DNA from 4 places in the Acidovorax sp. GW835-FHT14G06 genome. Region 1 is predicted to be linked to each of the others. Evidence: predicted binding sites of a transcription regulator. Region 1 holds the regulator's gene; each other region holds the start of a gene.
The links. The regulator FNR, encoded in region 1, switches genes on or off when oxygen is low (the NO sensors DNR and NnrR bind a similar motif). The targets are predictions, from matches to a motif close to TTGATNNNNATCAA.

Region 1 (4,037 bases):
CAAGGGCCGCCCACCAGCCACACCCCGCTGCCCAGGGCAAACAGAGCCATGGTGAGGGCGCCCTCCAGCGCTCCGCCACTGAGCGCCGCAACCAACAAGGCCGAGTAGAGCAGTCCACAAGGCATCAGGGCCCACAAGACTCCAGCCACCATCACTCCGCCCGGAGCCCCGACCAGCGGGCGAACACGCGCCCACACGGAGCGGCCAGCCTGCTCCACCCAGGCAGGCTGGCGCGACTGCACCATCATCATGAGCCCCCAGGCCATCACCGCCACATGCATGAGTGTCCAGGCGGGGCGCAGCGCCGTGGTCTGCTGGGTGAGCCATGCCAGACTGTCCATGGCCAAGGCTGCCATTGCACCGACGCCGGCATACCCCACAAGGCGTCCCGCATGAAAGGCCATGGTCCGCTGCAGCGTACCGCCACGCGGCGCCCAACGCACCACCTGCTCTGCACCCCCGTCCGACTGTGGCATGCCGCCCTGCCCCACCAATGCCCCGCAGGGCGCGGAGCACATAGCCAGGCAGTGGGACCCACCGGCGAGCCCCATGAGCAAAGCAGTCCAGCCAACCGTTGCAAGCATAGGTGTCAGATGATGCGCGAAAACCGGGCGCGGTTGCGGTCAGCCTGCAGATAACGGTCAAAAACCATGGCGATACCGCGCACGAAGAACCACCCGGTGGCGGTCACTTCAATGCCCTCAGGCCCCACCCGTACCAACCCCTGCTCCTGCATACCCTCCAGCTGCGCCAACTCTGCTGCGAAGTACTGACGGAAATCGATCAACCACGCCTGCTCCATCGGCTCGAACAGCAGCTCGCCCTGGCACATCAGGGCCATGATGGCCGCGCGGCGCACCAGGTCGTCGCGGGTCAGGGCCAGCCCGCGGACCACAGGCAGCCGCCCTTGGTCCAGGAAGTCGTAGTACTCGTCCAGCGTCTTGGAGTTCTGGCTGTAAGTCGCCCCTACCCGGCCGATGGCCGATACGCCCAGTCCAATCAGGTCGCAGTCTGGCTGCGTGCTGTAGCCCTGGAAGTTGCGGTGCAAGCGTCCCTGGCGCTTGGCCACAGCCAGTGCGTCGGTAGGCAGAGCAAAGTGGTCCATGCCCACATAGACATACCCAGCGTCCATGAACGCATCGAGTGAGCGCGAGAGCATGGACAGCTTGCTCGCGCCTGTGGGCAATTCGGCGGAGATGATGCGACGCTGTGGTTTGAAACGCTCCGGCAAGTGTGCATAGGCATACAACGCAATGCGGTCAGGCCGCAGCTGCGCCACCTGCGCCAGCGTGCGGTCAAAAGACTCTGGCGTCTGGCGCGGCAGGCCGTAGATCAGGTCCACGTTCACCGAATCAAAGCCCAGCGAGCGGGCGGACTCCACCAGCGCAAAAACCTGCTCTGCAGGCTGAATGCGGTGCACAGCCTTTTGCACTTCGGCATCAAAGTCCTGCACGCCAAAACTCAGGCGGTTAAAACCCAATTCAGCCAGGAGCGCCAGACGCTCGGAGTTGACCGTGCGCGGATCCACTTCGATCGAGTATTCGCCCCCGGGCGCCAGCGTGAAGCTGCGCTTGAGCATGGCCATCAGCTCCCGCAAGCCCGCATCTGAGAGGAAGGTGGGCGTGCCACCGCCCAGGTGCAATTGACTCACCACCTGTCCTACGCCACAGTGCGCGGTGTGCAGGTCGATCTCGCGGCTCAGGTAGCGCAAGTAGACCTCGGCGCGGTCATGGTGTTTGGTGATGATCTTGTTGCAGGCGCAGTAGTAGCACAGGGATTCGCAAAACGGGATGTGCACGTACAGGGACAGCGGCATGGCCTTGGCCAGCGTGCCCGAACGGCGCTGTTGCAGCGCCAGCACATAATCTTCCTGACCGAAGGCCTCCACAAATCGGTCAGCCGTTGGATAGGACGTATAACGGGGCCCTGGCACGTCAAAGCGGCGCAGAAGATCTGGCGAAACAGCAGTCATGGGGAAATTTCCTTGCGTACACCTTGACTGTGCCGTAGGCTCCGGGACATGTCCTTGACCTGCATCAAGTGAACCAACAAGCGATACGGCGACAATTTGATGAAGGTCAGCCGCTCGCCCGCGCCCTGTATTCAGGTTCGTGTACGGCAAGCACGATATGCTCGACCAACAACCCAAGTCCATGTGCCTATGAACCCGCTCACCATCAAAGTCGCCTGCTCCAACTGCAACCTCCGCGAGCTGTGCATGCCCGTGGGCTTGAACGAAGAGCAGCTCCAGCGCATTGACGAGGTGGTTGCCGTCCGTCGCAAAGTCAAACGCGGAGGCACGCTGTTTCGCAATGGCGAGTCCTTCACGTCCCTGTATGCCATCCGCACCGGGTTCTTCAAGACCTGCGTGGCCACGGAAGACGGTCGCGACCAGGTCACGGGCTTTCAGATGGCGGGCGAGATCATCGGGCTCGACGGCATCGTCAATGACCACCATACCTGTGATGCGGTGGCACTTGAAGACGCCGAAGTGTGTGTCATGCCCTTCGACCGCATTGAAGAGCTGTCACGCGAAGTCACAGCCCTGCAGCACCACGTGCACAAAATCATGAGTCGCGAGATCGTGCGCGAGCACGGCGTGATGTTGCTGCTGGGCAGCATGCGTGCCGAGGAACGCCTGGCCGCCTTTTTGCTGAACCTGGTGCAGCGCCTGCATGCACGGGGCTTCTCGCAGTCGGAACTGGTGTTGCGCATGACGCGCGAAGAAATCGGCAGCTACCTCGGCCTCAAACTCGAAACGGTCAGCCGGACCTTCTCCAAGTTTGTGGAAGAAGGGATCGTGGAAGTCAAACAGCGCCATGTGCGCATTCTCGACACCGATGCCCTGCGACGCATTGTGAACAGCCAGCAGACCTGCCACTGACGACACTGACACTGAGCCACTTCCACGCAGAGGGTCGGTTCCGCACAAAGTACAACCATCTCTTGCGAAACGGCATGCATTGCATGCCCAGACAAGCAGGCGAAAAGGGCTCAGGGGCAGGACGATGTCTTGCGGCAATCGTCGGGGCGCTCCCCATCGGGCACCGGGCACCGGTTGACCTCGAACGGAGACATGGACAGCAGTGTCGTCAATGCGCTCGTGGCCATGGTGATGGCCCAAAACACAAAAAATGCGAGGGTGTACACCCCTTGCCGTGACAGCGCCAGGGGCTGGCCGAACCAGTGCAGGTCCTGGGGGTACACCATGGCAAAAACCAGCATCTCCAGCACGCCCGCCATCAAGAAGGCGGGCCATGCAATCCACATCAGGCGTTGCGTCCACATATCGGTTCTGTCTCCTGGTGCTGCCTGGGGTCGCTGGGGGCAGCGACCGGCGGGTTGTCAGCGTGGTTGGTCTTGCACGGGGGTGGCCGCATGGTTGCGGGCCTTGAGTGCCGGTGCCAGGCTTTTCTCCGGCGCCACCAAGGTCTTGTTGATCTCAATGCCCTGTCGGTAGTAATCCTCGGCCACCACCGGGTCAGGCCGAGAAATCGCCAGCCACAGCGTCACAAAGCCAGCCACGATCACGATGGCAGGCCCGGCAATCACCAGCCACACATGGCCGAACTTCCACCAGGGCACGGGAACTGCCGGTGTCGCGATGGCAGGGTTTGAAGACATGGTGCTCTACTCCTCAACAATATCGGTCAAAGTGCGGCCCTGAAAGGCCCCACCGGGATGCCGCTCAACGCGGCACAAGAAACACGGATTTTTCCGTCACATGGGCAGCTGCCCCTACGGCCTGCACGTCAAACTGAACCGCATGCGAGCCCGACGTGGCGGAACCGTACGGAATCTGCAAACGCACGGCCACCCAGCGCGACTCTGCTGCGCCAATGTCCACTTCGGCCTCGGAGGCCACCTCCAGCCCCTCCAGTCCACGCGCACTGATGCGGTAGCGCTGTTCGCCCTCCGTGGCATTCATGATCTGCAGCCGATAAATATTCTCCAGTTTGCCCCCCGCCACAATGCGCGAGAGCGCGGCCCGGTCACGCACGACATCCACCTTCAGCGGCGTGCGCACCACCAGGCTG
Region 2 (4,037 bases), on a different contig from region 1:
GTCAGGCGACTTCATGAGCTGGTACCAGATCATGTAGTCGGCGGGGTAGGAGTTGTCGTAGTAGGCCGTGTCGTTGCTGATGTCTGCGTAGCCGCGCTGGTTCAGCCAGTCCCAGCCGCCCTGGCTGAGACCCGCGCTGAACTGGCTGTCCAGCCAGTCGGCATAGGTGGTGGCGCGCAGGGCTGCGATCTCGGCGGTCGAGGCCGAGAACTGGGCCTGCAGCAGAAAGCGGGCGGCCTCGTTGTCCGTCGTGGCCGATGGATGGGCGTAGTTGCCCAGCGAGGGGGTGGATGGCGTCGGCGCACTGGGTGCTCCTGTACCCGGCGCGCCGTCGCCACCGCCACCACCGCAGGCGGCCAGGGCAGTGGATGCAAACAGCGCGGTCAACAAGGGCGCGTGGTCCCTGCTGGCGGTGTGGGTTTGTTCGGGGGGGAGGGGCAGGCCCTCTGGTGCCTCTGCAACCGCAGTTGTCAGAGTCGCCTCGTATGGATGTGTCATGTTGGTCGTGGTGAAAAGTGCGCAGTCGCGCAGGCACAGCCACGACTAAATCACAGGCTGTGCCCTTCTGGAAACACAAGTGTTACCAAGCGAAACATGCCATGGTAAGGGGCCCGCAGGCGATGCGCTGACTGATGGGCGATTGCAACACTTTGTACCCCCGGTGAGCTCTTGTCGGGCATCCGCCAGAGGGCGGGTGCCGTTGCATCGGCGATGTCCGTCACGTCCGTAGTCCTGTGCTGACGCGGGCTGCCTTGCCTGGACTACGGGGGCTGGGCAGATTCATTTCTACAGTGGGCTCCATCGCATCACGCAAATGTTCCACGCACTCCGAGTGGATGGCTGAAGCGAAGTTCTTATGAGGAGTTACACCATGAATGAAGACACCATCAAGGGCAACTGGAAGCAGTTCAAGGGCAAGATGATCGAGCAGTGGGGCAAGCTCACGAACGACGACTTCGATGTCATTGACGGCAAGCGCGAACAGTTCCTGGGCAAGCTACAGGAGCGCCAGGGCATTGCCCGTGACGTGGCCGAAAAGCAGCTCAAGGAGTGGCAGGACCGCCATCCTGACTTCCGCTTCAACGACTGATAGCGCCGCTGCGGCGCGCGCACTCCGCGCTTCGCACCCTGCGCCCCCGCCAGGGTTGCCCTGGCACACCGTCCCCCAAGATTTCATCCGATTGCACTCAATCGAACCCGAGGAGAAACCCATGACATTCCAACGCACCCTGATCGCCGCCTGCGCCGCAGGTCTGATGGCCACCACCGCTTTTGCCATGACCCCTGCAGAGCACAAGGCCTCCAAGGACAGCATTTCGGCGGACTACAAGATGAATAAGCAAAAATGCGACGCCCTCAAGGCCAACGCCAAGGACATCTGTGTGAAGGAAGCCAAGGGCACCGAGGACGTGGCCAAGGCCGAACTCGAAGCGCAGTACAAGCCCAGTGCCAAGGCCAGCCAGAAGGTCGCCGAAGCCCGTGCCGACGCTGCCTACGCCGTCGCCAAGGAAAAGTGCGACGACCTGACCGGCAACGCCAAGGACGTGTGTGTGAAGGACGCCAAGGCTGAGCATGTGAAGGCCAAGGAAAACGCCAAGGTGGCAGCCGCCCAGGCCAAGCCTGCCGATAGCGCTGCCGAGAAGTCCGCCAACGTGGCCGAGGCACGCAAGGACGCTGCGGCCGAGAAGAACGAGGCCAACTACAAGGCTGCCAAAGAGCGTTGCGAAACCATGACTGGCGACCTCAAGTCCAAGTGCGTGGACGACGCCAAGCGCATGTACGGCCAAAGCTGATCGGGTGTGGGCGCTGGGCGCCTGACCTGATCCCAGGCTGAGCATGACCAGACCCTGCCCGCTGCGCGGTGCAGGGTCTTGCTGTTTCTGGAGAAGCGATGCGCGCGGCCCGGCGCGCCCGGCCATCGCATGGCGCCATGTCATGACCTGTATCAACGCCCAGCCAGGCCGGGGCTTCTAAGCTCGCACCTTCGTTTGATCTGCCCGCCCAAGGAGTCCCATGGCCCACCTCGAATGGTCTGATGCGTTGAACCTCGACCTGCCCCTGATGGATGACACCCACCGGGAGTTCGTCGACTTGCTGGCCGCTGTGGACCAGGCCAGCGACGCGGAGCTGTTGCCCCGCTGGCGCGCGCTGGTGGAGCACACCGAGCAGCATTTTGGCCAGGAAGACGACTGGATGGCCTCCACCCGCTTTGCATCGGGCAACTGCCACAGCATGCAGCACAAGGTGGTGCTGCAGGTGATGCGTGAAGGCACGGCACGCGCCGAGCAGGGCGACCTGAAGGTGCTGCGCGTCATGGCCAGCGAGCTGGCGCTGTGGTTTCCGCAGCACGCGCAGAGCATGGATGCATCGCTGGCCCTGCACCTGCGCCGCGTGGGGTTTGACCCCGCAACGGGCGTGGTGCACGCTCCCGGTGCGTTGCCGGGTGCGCTGATACACGGTTGCGGTGGGGCCACGTGTTCGGACGCCGATGCCCCGGGTGCCAGCGAGCCCGCTGCCCAACGTGATAGCGCGCCCGCTGTGGCTGCCTGACCGGCGCACCTTCCCGGCCTGCCCGCAGCGGCAGGCTCAGCGAACGCTGAACGAACAAACGAGAGGCAGGCACGCACGGCCAGAGCACCGCCCTGGCGTGCTCCCGGGGGCCATCGGGCTTCCACCCGTGCAGCCGTCCGGCTTGTGTGGCATGCTGATCCATCTCAAGGCAAATGGGGGCGGCGCGGCCGCTTCGCGTCATGGCCGACACCACCCCTTCTGACGACCCCTGCGACGACACCGACCGCCTGCAAGCACTGCAGCGCTACGGAATTCTCGACACGCCCATGGAGCCCGCCTACGACGAGCTGGCCGACCTGGCGGGCTACATCTGCGAAGCGCCCGTGGCCCTGATCAGTCTGCTGGACAACCGGCGGCAGTGGTTCAAGGCCGCCCGTGGGTTTGCGCTGCGCGAGACCCCGCTGAGCGAGTCCGTGTGCCGTTACGCCATCCGGCAGTCGGGCGTTTTCATCGTGCCCGATTTGGCGCAAGACCCTCGTTTTGCGCACTACGCCATCGTCACGCAAAAGAACCCGCTGCGCTTTTATGCAGGGGCACCGCTGGTCACGCCCGATGGCTATGTGCTGGGCACGCTGTGCGTGCTGGACCACCGGCCGCGCGAGCTGTCTGCCAAGGTGCAGGACCTGCTCTCCGCCCTGGCGCGTCAGGTGATCCGGCTGCTGGAGCTCAAGCGTGCCAACGACCGCCAGGGCCAGATGCTGGTGGAACTGGAGGCGGCGCGCCACCAGATGGCCGTGCTGGCCCACACCGATGTGCTGACCGGCTTGGCCAACCGCCGCTCGTTCACCGACCGCCTGCGCCAGGAATGGGCGCTGCTGCAGCGGGGCAATGAGCCCGCTTGTCTGCTGATGATGGACCTGGACCACTTCAAGCGCGTGAACGACGTGTACGGCCACCACGTGGGCGACCAGGCGCTGCAGCTGTTTGCCACGCTGTGCCGCGAAGTCTTCCGTGCGGCCGATGTGCTGGGGCGCTGGGGCGGCGAGGAGTTTCTGGCCCTGTTGCCCGCCACCGGGATCGACCAGGCGCAGGTGGTGGCAGAGCGTGTGCATGCGGCGCTGGCAGCCCACCCGCTGCCCGGCATTGAGCCGGCGCTGGTGCTGTCGGTCAGCATGGGTCTCACCCTGTTCGACCCGCTGCGGCCGCTGGACATCACCTTGCGTCTGCTGGACTCCGCGCTCTACACCGCCAAGCGCGAGGGGCGCAGCCGCACCGTGGTGGTGTAGATGCTCTGTTTTTGATAGCTGCTGGTGCATATTGCACTAGCGCTATCGGCCATTTCTATTAGAAATTTTGCCCCAGAGGCCTGTGCGCGGCCCCCTGGGACACCTTCAGAACTCCGGGCGGCGCGGCAAAAGCAAGGCTGCGGTGCGCCACGCCAGGTCGCGCAGCGCCTTGCGCAGGGCGGGCGAATCTGCAGCGCCGCCCGCAGGCCCTCCATGGTCGTGGTCCGCCTCGGCACGGTG
Region 3 (4,037 bases), on a different contig from region 1:
GCCCCACGGGTACGATGCGGCCCGCCTCATCGGCCAGCGGCACCAAGCGGTCCCAGCGCCACAGATGGGCACTGGCCTTGCTCTGCGGATGGGGGGGCATCAGGTCGCCGATCTGCGTCCACAGCGGCACCAGCATCTCCTGCTCAAAGCCACGGTACAGCTGCTCCAGCGCAGGCGTGGGCTCGGGTTGCCCTGGGGCAGCCACGGCAGACAGACGAACGGGTGACGGTACGGTATCCATCGCGCTCATGGGAGGTCCTTGGGTGAATGGGAGGGGAGGAGTGAGAGGGTGTGAGCGAGTGGGCAGGGCGCCCGGCCTGCTCAGTCGGCCAGGCAGTTGTCCACCTTCCAGCCGTACAGCCATTCCATCGCGTCGTAAAAGCGCTCGGGGCTGCGGCCCTTCCAGAGGTCGTTGCGCACCAGGCGCTCCACGCCCTGGGCGTGGAAGATGCGGCCCATTTCGCGTGCCGAAAGCACCACGCGTGCGGTGCGGGCGATGCGCGAGCGCTCATACAGCACCAGCGCCTGGGGGAAGTCCTGGTTGCAACGCTTGAGGGCTTCGCCCAGCGTCACGGCGTCTTCCAGCGCCATGCAGGCGCCCTGTGCCAGGTATTGCAGCGTGGGGTGGGCGGCATCGCCCAGCAAGGTGGCGCGGCCAAAGGTCCACTGGCCAATGGGCTCGCGGTCAGCCGTGGCCCAGCGCTTCCAGCTTTTGGGCATGTCGATCAGCTGGTGGGCGCGCGGGCAGCAATCGCGGTAGTAGCTCTGCACCTCTTCGCGGCTGCCTTCGCGCACGCCCCATTCCTCCTGCTCGCGGCTGTGGAAGGTCACCACCACGTTGTACTGCTCGCCGCCGCGCAGGGGGTAGTGCACCAGGTGGTAGTTGGGGCCGACCCAGATGCTGGCAGCGTTCCAGCGCAGGTCTTCAGGGAAGTCATTTTTTTCGACCACGGCGCGGTACACCACATGGCCCGACACGCGGGCTGCGTCGCCCACGTATTGCTGGCGCACGACGGACTTCACACCGTCCGCACCAATCAGGGCCTGGCCCTGGTGTGCCACACCGTGCTGGTCGTACACCGTGACGGTGTCGCCTGTTTGCTCCACGCGCTCGATGCGTGTGCCGGTCAGTGTCTCAATGTTGCCGTGCGCTTTGGCCCCCTCCAGCAGCGATGTGTGGATGTCCGCGCGGTGGATCACGGCGTACGGGTTGCCAAAACGTTGGCGAAAGGCCTCGCCGGTGGGAATGCGGCCGACAAGGCGCTCGTCCAGCGCGTCGTGCATCACCATTTCGTCGGTGTAGACCGCGCGGGCCCGCGCCAGCTCGCCAATGCCCAGGGCGTCAAACGCGGCAAAGGCGTTGGGGCCCAGCTGGATGCCCGCGCCGATCTCGCCGAGCTGGGGGGCTTGCTCCAGCACCTTGACCGCGTACCCCTGGCGCGCCAGCGCCAATGCAGCCGCCACGCCACCGATGCCGCCACCGGCGACCAGGACGGGGGCCGTGGGAGTGTTCAAAACTGTCATTGCTGCTGTCTCCATCGTTTGTGCCACTGATTTGAATCAATAAGCCGTGTACACATAAAAAGTACACTGATGATTAGTGTAGGGCCTAAAATGATCCCGATCAAGATCGGTAAAAACCCTTAAGTCCCCATGTCCGTAGAGATCGACAACCTCCCTGGTTTCCATATCCGCCGCCTGCAGCAGATCGCCGTGGCTGTGTTTCTGGAGGAGACACAGGCCAGCGGCATCACACCGGTGCAATACGCCGCGCTACATGCCGTCGGACGCGAGCCAGGCATTGACCAGCGAACGCTGGCACGCACCATCGGCTTTGACACCTCCACCATTGGTAGCGTGATCGACCGCCTGGAGTCGCGGGGCCTGATGCAGCGCAACGCCCACCCCGAGGACCGGCGTGTACGTCTGCTGACCATCACGGCAGACGGGCAGCGTCTGCTGGAGGAGGTGGAGCCCGGCATGCTGCGCGCGCAGGAGCGCATGCTCGAACCCCTGGCGCCTGAGCAGCGCGCGGTGTTCATGGACATGTTGCGCACGCTGGTCCGCGGAAACAACGCGCTCAGCCGCGCGCCCAGCGAGCCGTTGGATGAGCGCGCCCCACGGCGTGCGCGGTGACCCCATGGACTGGGACAACCTGCGCTACTTTCTGGAGCTGGCCCGCGCCGGCACGCTGGTGGGGGCCGCGCGCCGCCTTGCGGTGGACCACACCACGGTGGCGCGCCGCCTGCAGGCGCTGGAAAAACAGGTGGGCTCCGCCCTGTTTGCGCGCGAAGCGGGCGGCCACCGGCTGACCGAGGCCGGGCGCGCACTGCTGCCCCAGGTCGAAGCCATGGAGGCCGCCTTTCTGGCGGTGGAAAACGCCGCCCCCGGCGTGCGCCAAGGCTTGCACGGCCTGGTACGCATTGGCACCACCGAAGGTTTTGGAAACCTCATCCTGGCGCCGCAGCTGGCGCGGTTTGCGCTGGACCACCCCGGTCTGGTGGTGGACCTGCTGGCCTTGCCGCGCCTGGTGCACCTGTCGCGCCGCGAGGCGGACATCGTCATCTCGCTGGAGCGCCCGGCGCGCGGCGCGGTGGTGGTCGTGAAGCTCACCGACTACGTGCTGCAACTGTATGGAGCACGCAGCTACCTGCAGCGCCATGCGGCCATCCACACGCCAGACGACCTGCGGGGCCACACGTTCATCAGTTATGTGGACGACCTGCTGTTCAGCAAGGAGCTGCAGATCCTGGACGAACTGCACCGCCCCGCGCATTTCGCGCTGCGCAGCACCAGCATCCTGGCGCAATACGAGGCCGCCCGCGTGGGGGCGGGGCTGGCCGTACTGCCTGCCTTTGTCGCAGCCCAAGACCCCTCACTGGTGCCCGTGCTGCCGGGCGTGGCACGGTTTCAGCGCACCTTCTGGATGTCCATGCCGGGCGACAACAAGCACGTGGCCCGCATGCAGGCCACCTGGGCGTTTTTGCGCGAGGCGGTGGCGGCGCAGCAGGGGTTGTTGTTGTCTGCGTCTGTTGCTATCTAATTGATAGCTAATGAGGCAGTTTTGACTAGCGCTACAAGTCCGTTGAACTCAATTTACCGTCTTTGAGGCCGCTGCTCGGCTGGAGTCCATGCCTGTCGGGCGCGCTTCGAGAGTGCTCGGATTTCTGGGCTGGTACTGCGTGTCTGCCCCCAGTTTCGGGCCGGCCTAACGACGCAATACTTGTCCAGGCGTTCGCCACTGCAATGGCACCATGTCATAAAGAGGACTGGGTTCTCGCTGCCAGCCGCTGGGTGCTGCAGCGGTGGTCACGCTGGGGGACGAGCCGTTGGTTCCGATGTGGAGACTGGCGAGTTGCTGCATCCATGTGACATCGATGGCCCCGCCTTGCAAAGGCCTGGAAAAGATCAGCTCCAGCATTTTGCGGGCCTGTGGGTCGCCGCTGCTTGCTGCCACCTGGTACAGGCGCACGGCCTCGGTGTAGTTGGCGGGTATGCCGTCGCCACGGTGGTAGCGCTGGGCCTCCGCGTACCAATCTGCGGCACTGTAGCGGGCTGATCGGGTGCGGGCGTTGGGGCCGCTCTGGATGCGGCGGGCCAGAAGGCTGGCGTTGGCTGCGGCGGCCTCAGACTTTGCAGACGCTGATTGAAACTGGACCAACGCCTGGTCGAGATCGCCGCTGGCGATGAACTCCAGCCCCAGTTCGTTGCCAGCCTGCGCATTGCCTGCACGCACGGCTTGCGTCAACAGTTTTTGCAGCGGGGGGCTGGTCGTCACTGGGGCCACCGAGCCGGGGTATCGGTCTGGTGACGACGTACGGGGCTCGGCCAATGGAGCCAGTGCCTTGGCCGCATGCCATTCGAGGTATTTGGCAAGCCCTGGATCGGTACGGCCCACCAGTGCTATCCAGTGCATGGCGGTTGATGGGTTGGGGGCTGCCACACAGCCGCTGAGCTGGCACCATGCGAGGCCCGCAGGAGCAAGAGGATGGCTGAGCATTTGCGCGCGTTCAAACCAGTGCTGGGCCTGCGCCGGG
Region 4 (4,037 bases), on a different contig from region 1:
CGTGGTAGGTCAGCACCTGGGTCAGCAGGGCCTTGTTGGCCAGCAGCGCTTCCTTGGTGACACCCAGCTCGGTCAACAGGGCTGCAAAAGCCGCGTTGGTGGGCGCAAACACGGTGAATGGGCCTGCGCCCTGCAGCGTGCTTACCAGGCCAGCAGCCACGACGGCCTCCACGAGGATGCTGAAGTCAGGCAGGGCAGACGCTGTGGCAACGATGTCTTTGTCGGCGGGCAACAGTACCTTGTCCACCAGATGCACCACGCCATTGCTGGCCTGGATGTCGGTGCTGGTGATGGTGCTCACGCGGTTTCGGCCATCGGTGATTTTGAGGCCGTTGTTCGATTCGATCTTGAAGAAGCCACCCGACACCGGGGTGATCGCCTTGCCCAGCGGCACGTCGGCCCGCATCACCTTGCTGCCCAGTACGTGGTAGGTCAGCACAGCGGTCAGCAGGGGCTTGTTGGCCAGCAGCGCTTCCTTGGTCACGCCCAGTTCGGTCAGCAATGCAGCAAACGCTGCGTTGGTGGGCGCGAACACGGTGAGCGTACCCGTGCTCAGCGTAGGCGCGAGGCCAGCGGCGACCACAGCCTCGACCAGGATGCTCAGCTCCGGGGTGTTTTGTGCGAGCTCAACGATGTTGCGCTGGGGCTCGTCGTCGCTGCCCCCGCAGGCTTGCAGCAGGGTGGTGCTGGCGCCCAGGGCGGCTGCCATCAGGACGGTACGGCGATTGAATATGGTGTTCATGGCGGCTTCTCCTCGTGAATGGATGGTGGATGAAAAGAGCTGTGGTGCGGTGCGCTTACTTGGGCATCAGCACGGTGTCGATCGCATGGATCACGCCGTTGCTGGCGGCCACATCGGTTGCTATCACCTTGGACTGGTCCACCATCACGCCCATGCTGGTGGACACGGTGATCTCTTGGCCCTGCACGGTCTTGACCTTGCCGGCCTTCACGTCCTTGGCCATGACCTTGCCGGGCACCACGTGGTATGTCAGCACCTTGGTGAGTGCTACCTTGTCGGCCAGCAGGCCATCCAGCGTGGCCTTGGGGATCTTGGCGAAGGCTTCGTCAGTGGGCGCAAACACCGTGAACGGGCCGGGGCCCTTGAGGGTGTCCACCAGACCGGCAGCCTGCACGGCGGCCACCAGGGTCTTGAAGTTGCCCGCCTTCACGGCGGTGTCAACGATGTCTTGCGCCATGGCGCTGAAGGTGGCGCCAGCGGTCAGAGCGAGTGCAATCAGGGTCTTCTTCATGGGTCGTTCCTCTCGGTTTCGATGGAATTGACACGCCAAGATGGGCGTGGCGCGAATGTATAACCATTTGGTACGAAAGTAAACCGTTTGGTTATTCAATAACTGATTGGTCGTAACGAAATGAAAAAAAGCCCTGCAAGGCAGGGCTTTTTGGTGGGTGTTGCGCAGTTGTGCGCCGTGGACCCGTGCGTTCAGCGAACGATCAGCAGCGGCACCTTGCTGTGGGCGAGCACCTGGGTGGTCACCGAGCCCATCACCAGCGTAGCGATGGCGCCGTGACCGTGCGAGCCCATGACCAGCAGGTCGAACTTGCCGGTGTCTGCCACCTTGGCAATGGTCTCGCCCACCGCGCCCACCTTGACGCTGCGCTTGGCATCCACGCCGTGGCGACCCAGGAATTTGCACACGGGGGCGAGGATTTTTTCGGCTTCTTCGGCGTGGTAGTTGTCCACCACTTCCTTGCCCAGCGCAGCGCGCGCGCGCGGGGGCAGAGGGGCCTGCACCGTCAGCACGGTGTAGGTGTGGGTGCCGCCCAGCAGCTCTTCGTGGGTGGCCAGATAGGCCAGCATCTTCTTGGTGTAAGCGCTGCCATCGACAGCAAGCAGGATGTTCATGGTGTTCTCCGAAAAGGGATGAGGCAGACTACTCTGCGCTGGCGCCTGTTGTCTTGACCTGGGTCATGTTGTTTTGTCCGGCGCGTGGCGAATTCGTACGAACTGCATAGCCATCATACGGTGACCACGCAGCGCGGCTGAAAAGCCACCTGCTCTCCCTTGCGCGCATAACCCAGCGGGTTGGCCACCACCCGGCACTGCCAGGCGGATCCGTCGCTGCGCTTGCCCTGGGCGGTGTAGTCGCTGGGCGCATGCAGGTGGCCATGCAGCCACAGCGGGGTGTACATCAGCAGGTCATCCAGCGCATTGCAAAACCCCGCTGTGCCTGGCACCAAGCCATAGCGGGGATCAGCGCTGCGCAGGCTGGGTGCAAAGTGGGTCACGACCACGGTGGTGCCGTCAAAAGGCTGCTGCAACACATCGCGCAGCCATTGCTGGCAGGCCAGCGCCTGCTCGCGCATGGGTTCGGCCAGAAATGGCTCTGCATCGCGCGTGCCGCCTGTCTTGCGCAGGTAAAAATTGGCCGCGCGAAAAGCCTTGTCGCGCAGCTTGAGCCTGCGCGTGAGGTCGGTGGCGCCCTCATGGTCGGCCAGTGCATCAAAGTCGCTCCAGAGCGTGGTGCCCACAAAACGCGTGCCCTGCAGCACCAGGGTTTCACGCTCCAGCCACGCAATGCCCAGGCGGTCGCAGGTCTGGCGCAGCCGCACATGAGCGGCATCGAAGTCCTGGGCGTCGTACTCGTGGTTGCCCGGCACAAACAGCACGGGTGTCGGCCAGGCAGCATGTTGGGGCAGGGGCGAAAACCGGGCCAGGCCGAAGTCGTCGTCGCCCAGTTGCGAGCCTTGCTGGTAGGAGCCAACGTCCCCCGCCAGCACCAGCACGTCGGCGCCAGGGGCGGGTTCAGGCACAAAGTGCGGGTGCGCCTCCAGATGGAGGTCGGACAAAAGCTGGATGTTCATCAGTCGTGCAGTCTACGGCGTACCGTGCAGATCCTGCCCCGGGAAGGTGCGTCGCGCCGAGCGCGCCAGAGCTTGCAGCAGCCAGGTCATCGCGGCCTGCTGCGGGCCACGCCGGCGCCACAGGGCGTCCACGTGCACAGCGGGTACGTCCAGCGGCAGTGCCCTTTGCACCAGGGCGTCGGCAATGCCGGTCACCGGGACAAAGTGGCGCGGCAGCACGGTCAGCAGGTCCGAGCCCGACACCACCCGCCCGGCCGTGAAGAATTGGTTGACCGTGATCACCACCTTGCGTTCGCGGCCCAGCGACGCCAGGGCTTCGTCGATGAAGCCGAAAGGGCGCCCCGAAAAACTCACCAGCATGTGCCGCGCTGCGCAGTAGGTGTCCAGCGTCAGGGGGGCGTCGGCCAAAGGGTGGCCCTGGCGCATCACGCACACGTACTCGCCGTCGTACAGCCGGCGGCTTTCAAAGGCCACCACGCCGCCCGATTGCGCCCGCGCCGTGAGGTCGGCCAGCGCAGCGGGAAAGTAGCCCACGGCCATGTCGGCCGCCTCTTCTTCCAGCAGGCGCCGGGGGTCGCGCGTAGTGAGAGGCAGCACGCGGATGGAGATGCCGGGGGCTTCTCGTTCGATGATCTCCACCAGGGCGGGCACCAGCGTCGCCGCCGTGGCATCGGCCATGGCCAGTACAAAGGTGGACTCGGCCGTTGCCGGATCAAAGTGCCCTGGCGCCAGGGACTCCTGCAAATGGGCCAGGGCCTCGCGCACGGGCGGCCACAGTGCCAGTGCACGCGGCGTCGGCTCCACGCCCTGGCCACTGCGCACCACCAGTTCGTCGCCCACTACGTCGCGCAGTCGCCGCATGGCGTTGCTGACGGCCGGCTGGGTGATGGACAGCTTGTGTGCCGCCCGGGTAAGGCTGCGCTCGGCCATCACCTCGTCAAAGACGCGCAGCAGGTTCAGGTCCAGGGAGCGGAAGTTCAAGGGAGTCATGGTGACCCAAGAGCATATTCATCACTGGCATGAATATCAATGATTCAAAATATAAACTTGAACATGCAAAGGGTAAACCCTAATATCACCACATCGCCCGGCAATCTCGCCACAAGCGTTAGAAAAGGGAAACCGAAATGACCGCCTTTGCACACGTTGAGTACCCCACCGAACACCCCGGCGTTGTCCGCGCCGAAAACGCAGCCGCCGCCCTGAAGAGC

Region 2: a site for FNR is predicted at 1,936-1,949, ahead of AC1Q64_RS11640 (hemerythrin domain-containing protein). Genes of this name have one in related genera too.
Region 3: a site for FNR is predicted at 1,551-1,564, ahead of AC1Q64_RS14665 (3-hydroxybenzoate 6-monooxygenase). Genes of this name have one in related genera too.
Region 4: a site for FNR is predicted at 1,921-1,934, ahead of AC1Q64_RS12385 (universal stress protein). Genes of this name have one in related genera too.

The regions. Positions count from the first base shown of each region.
Region 1 covers NZ_JBXAGA010000002.1:314,019-318,055, reverse strand. The annotation lists gene AC1Q64_RS04025 (sulfite exporter TauE/SafE family protein) at 1-584, opposite strand, end outside; gene hemN (oxygen-independent coproporphyrinogen III oxidase) at 590-1,972, opposite strand; gene fnr (fumarate/nitrate reduction transcriptional regulator Fnr) at 2,162-2,884, shown strand; gene AC1Q64_RS04010 (hypothetical protein) at 2,995-3,288, opposite strand; gene AC1Q64_RS04005 (FixH family protein) at 3,346-3,624, opposite strand; gene ccoG (cytochrome c oxidase accessory protein CcoG) at 3,689-4,037, opposite strand, start outside.
Region 2 covers NZ_JBXAGA010000006.1:19,416-23,452, reverse strand. The annotation lists gene AC1Q64_RS11655 (DUF1800 domain-containing protein) at 1-498, opposite strand, end outside; gene AC1Q64_RS11650 (CsbD family protein) at 872-1,090, shown strand; gene AC1Q64_RS11645 (hypothetical protein) at 1,212-1,793, shown strand; gene AC1Q64_RS11640 (hemerythrin domain-containing protein) at 2,014-2,550, shown strand; gene AC1Q64_RS11635 (GGDEF domain-containing protein) at 2,751-3,797, shown strand; gene AC1Q64_RS11630 (hypothetical protein) at 3,903-4,037, opposite strand, start outside.
Region 3 covers NZ_JBXAGA010000007.1:279,585-283,621, reverse strand. The annotation lists gene AC1Q64_RS14670 (cupin domain-containing protein) at 1-250, opposite strand, end outside; gene AC1Q64_RS14665 (3-hydroxybenzoate 6-monooxygenase) at 322-1,524, opposite strand; gene AC1Q64_RS14660 (MarR family winged helix-turn-helix transcriptional regulator) at 1,654-2,136, shown strand; gene AC1Q64_RS14655 (LysR family transcriptional regulator) at 2,141-3,043, shown strand; gene AC1Q64_RS14650 (hypothetical protein) at 3,209-4,037, opposite strand, start outside.
Region 4 covers NZ_JBXAGA010000006.1:177,257-181,293, reverse strand. The annotation lists gene AC1Q64_RS12395 (fasciclin domain-containing protein) at 1-742, opposite strand, end outside; gene AC1Q64_RS12390 (fasciclin domain-containing protein) at 798-1,253, opposite strand; gene AC1Q64_RS12385 (universal stress protein) at 1,445-1,867, opposite strand; gene AC1Q64_RS12380 (metallophosphoesterase) at 1,981-2,826, opposite strand; gene AC1Q64_RS12375 (LysR family transcriptional regulator) at 2,839-3,816, opposite strand; gene AC1Q64_RS12370 (hypothetical protein) at 3,954-4,037, shown strand, end outside.